One region of the Sporosarcina pasteurii genome, then DNA from elsewhere that is predicted to be linked to it. Evidence: predicted binding sites of a transcription regulator. Region 1 holds the regulator's gene; each other region holds the start of a gene.
The links. Region 1 encodes LexA, which represses DNA repair genes until DNA is damaged. Its sites were predicted from a motif close to CGAACATATGTTCG; they were not measured.
Positions count from the first base shown of each region.

Region 2: the regulator LexA is predicted to act here: its motif matches at 1,267-1,280, upstream of AB1H92_RS07005 (DNA polymerase thumb domain-containing protein).
Region 3: the regulator LexA is predicted to act here: its motif matches at 795-808, upstream of AB1H92_RS12895 (DNA repair exonuclease).

Region 1 covers NZ_CP160452.1:2,006,069-2,008,347, forward strand. Annotated here, with positions in the region: gene AB1H92_RS09445 (recombinase family protein) at 1-313, opposite strand, end outside; gene AB1H92_RS09450 (LysM peptidoglycan-binding domain-containing protein) at 310-627, opposite strand; gene lexA (transcriptional repressor LexA) at 840-1,460, shown strand; gene AB1H92_RS09460 (methionine gamma-lyase family protein) at 1,834-2,279, opposite strand, start outside.
Region 2 covers NZ_CP160452.1:1,524,178-1,526,456, reverse strand. Annotated here, with positions in the region: gene AB1H92_RS07010 (nitronate monooxygenase family protein) at 8-988, opposite strand; gene AB1H92_RS07005 (DNA polymerase thumb domain-containing protein) at 1,300-2,279, shown strand, end outside.
Region 3 covers NZ_CP160452.1:2,686,232-2,688,510, reverse strand. Annotated here, with positions in the region: gene AB1H92_RS12900 (ABC transporter permease) at 1-553, shown strand, start outside; gene AB1H92_RS12895 (DNA repair exonuclease) at 832-2,049, shown strand; gene AB1H92_RS12890 (AAA family ATPase) at 2,058-2,279, shown strand, end outside.

The DNA of each region.
Region 1 (2,279 bases):
ACGTAAAAATGTCAGTATTCGTTTTAGCTAATAAATGGTACACCGCCATTCTAGCATTTCCACGTCCTATACGCGTTTCATCTTGAATAAGGACTGCATCAACCTCATTTTTTTGTACATAATCTAGTAAATCTAACAAACCTTCACGTTCAATATCAAAACCACTATGCTGATCTGAAAACGATGCTTGTACATCAAAATTAAATTGCTCTGCCATATTTTGTAATTCTTCCTGTTGTCTGTCTAGTGATTGTTCTTGTGTTTCTTTTTCAGTACTCACTCGACAATAGATTACACAGCTTTTACTCTTCACTTTCCGTCCTCCAATGTGTTTGTTGCAATATCATTCAATTTAAATTCTTGTGGCGTCGCAGGAACACGTATTTTTTCCCCTACCTTTATCGTTGTGGATGACAGATTGTTTATCTTCACAATTTCATTTATCCATTTATCTGTAGGGATATTTTCCGCATACTTTTCAGAATACCCCCATAACGTATCACCCTCTGCAACTGTTAAATATTCATAAGTTACATCTTGTTCTAACTTCTTGATACCCGCCATCGTAAATATTATAAATAGCACCATAACAAATAGTATATAATTATATTTCTTTATGAAATTCAATGTAACTCCCCCTACTAAGAATACTTACTCAGAATACTTGTTCGGAATACCTGTTCTCATATTAGGATAGTTTTTTTCATTTGTCAATACTTTCGTTCGAACTAGCGTTTGTTTTTTTATACGAACGCTGTTATACTAAATTCAACGATAGAATTCATGTTCGAGTAGATTAATGCTCTGAATAGATGAAATAATTTAAAGAGGTGAATGAGATGACAAAGATTTCAAAAAGACAAGAAGCCATCATGGATTTCATTAAATCCGAAGTAAATCAAAAAGGGTATCCACCTTCTGTAAGAGAAATTGGCGCTGCAGTTGGATTAGCTTCTAGCTCAACTGTTCACGGGCATTTAGCACGCTTAGAAAGCAAAGGCTATATTAGACGTGATCCAACAAAACCACGTGCAATTGAAGTTTTAGATCCTGAAGGTCTAGAAGCGATTAAGCCGGGCGTTTTGCATGTTCCACTTATCGGAAAAGTTACAGCTGGACAACCGATTACAGCAATTGAAAATATTGAAGAATACTTTCCTTTACCTGAGTCATTCGGAACAAACGAAGATAATCTGTTCATGTTAGAAATTGTTGGCGATAGTATGATTGAAGCGGGTATTTTAAATGGCGATTACGTTGTTGTAAAACAAAAGAGTACGGCGGATAACGGTGAAATCGTTGTTGCCATGACCGAAGAAGAAGAAGCAACTGTTAAAAGATTTTTCAAAGAGAAAAATTACTTCAGACTTCAACCAGAAAACGCTTCGATGGACCCAATTATCGTCGACAACGTGTCCATTTTAGGTAAAGTAGTCGGCGTTTACAGAACGATTCATTAATCACCTAAAATAGTGTATGTGCCGTCTCAATTAAATAGCACCACAAAAAAGAGTTTAGGATATTCACCCTAAACTCTTTTTTTAATCGCTAACTTTTTCATGATCTCGTGTCGCATCTACCCGGCGGTTTCAGCTTTTCTTGTGATCCAGCTTCAGGCGTCAGATGCTCGGGTCATAAGTAAACTGACTATGTGGCAAAGATCGCCACGTCGTCAGTTTAGCTTATGCCTGTCGCATCTAATCGACGCCTTCAGCTTTTCTTGTGATCCAGCTTCAGGTGCCAGCCCTTCGAGTCGCTTCAACCCGCCAGTCAAAGTCAAAAAGCGACTTTGGCTGGCGGGTCTCCAGCGCTTGTCAGGGCTAACCGGCACCTTCAGCTTTTCATGATCAATCCTTCTTTGATTAGTTTTTCTGTTGAGGAAAGAACGGCTGCTTTTACGTGTTCGTATGTTAGGCCACCTTGTACGTATGCAGTGTATGGCGGTCTAATTGGGCCGTCTGCTGTTAGTTCAATGCTTGAACCTTGGATGAATGTTCCTGCTGCCATAATGACATCATCTGTGTAGCCCGGCATTTCCGATGGAACCGGTGCAAAATGAGCATTGATTGGGGAGTTTTCTTGAATCGTCTGGCAAAAAGCAATCATTTGTTCAGCATTCGCAAAGGACACCGATTGAATCAAATCTGTTCGTTCGGTCGTATAATGTGGTGTTGTCACAAGTCCATAGCTATCTAATAGCGCAGCCGTGAAAATTGCACCTTTGACTGCTTGACTGACGATATGTGGTGCTAGGAAAAAGCCTTGGTACATTTCAAGCA
Region 2 (2,279 bases), 480 kb from region 1:
TAGAAATTTATATATGAATGCTATTTTCTTGAGCTTTACTATAAAGTCTATCTCTTGCTTCCAAATATTCTTTATCCAACTTATCGACATATTTGGCTGTACTTGTCACGGCTTTAATCGCACCTATCCCTTGACCGCTGCCCCAAATGTCTTTCCATGCTTTGGCACCATCTTCACCAAAATTCATTTTAGATGGATCACTTTCAGGTAAATTGTCCGGATCTAAACCTGCAGCTTGAATAGATGGCTTTAAATAATTTCCATGGATACCTGTAAATAGATTGCTATACACAATGTCATCAGACGTACAGTCAACGATTGCCTGTTTATACGCTTTTGAAGCACGTGCTTCATCCGTTGCAATAAATGGTGAACCGATATAAGCGAAATCAGCACCCATCGCCTCTGCAGCTAAAATCGAACTTCCTGTAGCTATTGAGCCAGATAGAGCAAGCGGACCGTCGAACCACTCTCGAATTTCTTGAATGAATGCAAATGGACTCTTTACACCGGCATGTCCGCCAGCTCCAGCCGCAACTGCGACTAAACCATCGGCACCCTTTTCAACCGCCTTATGGGCAAAAGTATTGTTAATCACATCATGAAACACAATCCCACCATAGCTATGTGCAGCGTCAAATATTTCTTCACGAGCACCTAATGAAGAAATAATAATTGGAACTTTATATTTCACGCATAATTCCATATCTTGTTCTAATCGTTCATTGGATCTATGGACAATTTGATTAATCGCGAATGGTGCTGCCGGACGGTCTGGATTTTTGGCGTTATAAGCCGCCAGTTCCTCGGTAATCTCAGCCAACCATTCATCTAGTTGGGCGGCAGGCCGTGCATTCAGTGCGGGCATTGAACCAATAATGCCTGCTTTACATTGTTCTATCACAAGTTTCGGATTGCTAATGATAAACATAGGTGCAGCGATGACAGGGATGCGTAAATTTTGAAGTGATGATGGAATTTTTGACATTTATTGTTCCTCCATTCAATTTATGTGCATTTTCATTATGCCTACTCCTATTATCAAAGAACTTTATACATAACTTACGAGGGTATCTCCTCCTCGGTGAATAATTATCGGAATATAGCAACTAGTAAGAATGTAACATAGTGCAAGTGATTTGTATATAAGTAATTTGTATGCACGTGATTGTTTACTATTCTACAAATAAATCCGTGCAATGTGGCAACCTACTGTAAAAAACTTCCGATTGAATAAATGAATACTTATGGATTATACTTAAGGAAAGAACGTTTGTTCTATATTTGAGGAGGAGAGTCATGAATTTGCCAAAGCGAAATATTGTTTGCATGGATATGAGAAGTTTTTATGCAAGTTGTGCTGCGGTACTAGAAGGACTCGATGTGATGGAAACGCCTATTGCCATTATTGGTGATAAGAACCGGAAAGGGGGAGTCGTTCTCGCTGCTTCACCGCCACTTAAAGAAAAATTCGGCATTCAAACAGGAAATCGGTTGTTTGAAATCCCAGACGATCCATCCATTCGTTTAATTGAGCCAAAAATGCAATTTTTTATCGATGTATCGATGGAAATTACGCGTCTTCTGAATCAATACGTACCGAAAGAAGCAATTCATACGTATAGCATTGACGAAAGTTTTATTGACCTTGATGGAACAGAAAGATTATGGGGGCCACCAAAAGAGACGGTACGCCGTATTCAAGATGATCTTGTTCGTCAATTCGAATTAAAAGCAGCTTTCGGCATTGGACAAAACCTTCTCTTATCGAAATTGGCACTTGATCTAGAAGCCAAAAAGATAGGCATTGCCGAATGGACGTACGAAGATGTACCTGAAAAACTTTGGCCTGTCGCGCCGTTAAGTCGAATGTGGGGAATTGGCAGCCGACTAGAACGAACGTTAAATCATATGGGGATTTTTTCGGTAGGTGATTTAGCAAATACTTCTCTTGAAAAACTAGAAAAGAAATTTGGTGTCATGGGAAATCAGCTCTATTACCATGCACACGGCATCGATTTATCGGATATGGGTCCTTTGTTACTTGAAGAACAAGTTAGTTTTGGGAAAGGACAAATGCTCTTTCGGGATTACGTGAAACGTGAAGATATTTTAGTCGTCATTCTTGAGATGTGTGAAGATGTAGCGATGCGGGCAAGAAAAGCGAAAAAAGTAGGGTATACGGTTCATTTATCCGCCGATTATTCTAAAAATGCATTTGGCGGTGGTTTTAGTCGTTCACGTTCTATAGCTGAAGCAACAAACGATACGATGAAAAT
Region 3 (2,279 bases), 680 kb from region 1:
ACTGGGCATTGGTACACTTGGTTTATTACAAATGGCGCTGCTCGGAGCTTCGGCTTTTATCGCATTGAAAACTACTTCAGCAGATATGGTTGACGGATTATTCATGTTTTTTGGCTTTTCGAACTTGGATGTCGGGACAATTATTTATGCGATCGTTTTCTTTTTGCTTGGATATTTTTTATATGCAACGCTTGCAGCACTTTTAGGTTCGCTCGTCAGTCGTACAGAAGATGTAAACCAAATGATTATGCCGATGACATTTCTAATCATTATTGCGTTTATGCTTGCAGCGGCGGGAATTGGCAACCCTGAGTTGGCGTACTTGAAGTATACATCGTATATCCCATTCTTCGCACCACTCGTCATGTTTTTACGGGTTGGGATGCTTGACTTGCCGATGTGGGAGCCAATATTGTCAATTGCGATTATGCTTATCACCATTTTTATCTTTGGCTGGTTTGGTGCGCGCGTGTACAAAGGCGGCGTCTTGATGTATGGCCCGTCACGCTCGTTGAAAGATATTAAAAAAGCGATTCAGCTTGGTAAAGAATAATCCATTTGAAAAATTTCGTAGGATGATAATGAATTAAATATGCATCCACCTATAAGAGAAAGCGACGTGCTTTGCTTGAAGGTGGATTTTTTATTTTAAGTACTGTGAACTCCGCTCCCTTGTCCTAGAACTCCGCCTTCGCGACGAATTCCGCTGCCTCTTTTGCGGATTCCTCTCGCCCCCAAACAAAGTCAATAATTATAGAAGGCGTTTCACGAAACGTATCATCTATGATAAAATAAGAACAAATATTCGTTGTGCGAGGGGGAGGGATTCTTTTGTCGAAGCTTCGTTTTTTACATACAGCTGATTTACATCTTGACACGCCATTTAAAGGGATGACCGGTTTACCGATAGAACGGTTTGACCAACTAAGAAATAGTACGTTTGAGGCATTTTCCGATTTAATAGAGTATGCGATCAAAACGAAACCAGATTTTGTGCTCATTGTTGGTGATATTTATGACGGGGAAGACAGGAGTCTACGCGCTCAATTAAAGTTCCAAGAAGGAATGAAAAAGTTAGATGAGGCTGATATTCCTGTATTTATTTCTTATGGAAATCATGATCATTTGAAAGGGAATTGGACAAGGTTTGATTTACCGGGAAACGTTCATGTTTTTGATGAGAAAGTAGGAGCACGAACGTTGAATATTCGGGGCGAAACGGTCAATGTTTACGGTTTTAGTTACGGTGAACGTCATATTCGTGAAGCGATGGTTGAACAGTATCCGGTGGCACCATCGGAAGGAATTCATATCGGTTTATTACATGGGAGTCTTGTGGGCGATGAATCTCATGCAGTCTATGCACCTTTTACGAAAGAAGCATTGCTGTCAAAGCGCTATGATTACTGGGCACTTGGCCATATTCATAAACGACAACAGCTTCATCAAGAACCTCCGATTGTGTATCCAGGTAATTTACAAGGACGACATCGAAATGAACGGGGCATGAAAGGATTTTACGAAGTGGCGCTCTCAAAAGGAGATGCACAACTCGAATTTGTTCCTGCCTCGACTATTGTATTTGAGCAAATATCGATTTCTTGTGCAGGTATTAAACATGCAGGTCAATGGTTTGAGGTTTGCACAACAGAATTAGACGCCTTCCAAGCGAAACAAGGTGCATCCATTTTAGAACTTCAAATGATAGATATTGATGAAGATGCGGCGGAATTATTTAACCAATCTACTGAAGAAGAATGGTTAATGACATTACGCGAATTTTTGCAAGAGCGAGAGCCGTTTGTTTGGATTAGCCGTATAAGTTACGAGCGAACGTTTATAAATCATGATGTCACTGAGGCGCTCATAAACCCAATTATATCAACAATGGAAAGTTGGACGTCGGAACAATGGCAAGACGTATTACAAGACGTTTATCAACATGCACGAAGCCTCAAATACTTGGAACGATTAACGGAAGATGACTTCAATGACATTCGAACTGAAGCAGAAAAAAGACTGATTGCCGAACTGTCAGAAAGGAAGTGAGGTAGCTCTTGAAAATTGATAAGTTAGTCATTTATGGATTTGGAAAACATGAAGACGTGACGATTGAACTCGGCCCGACGATGAACGTACTTTATGGACATAATGAAGCGGGGAAAACGACGATTCAGCAATTCATTTTACATATTTTATTCGGCTTTCCCGCTCGAAATAGTCCACTTTTACGCTATGAGCCGAAGTCGGGTGGAAGATACGGTGGGCAAGTTCATCTT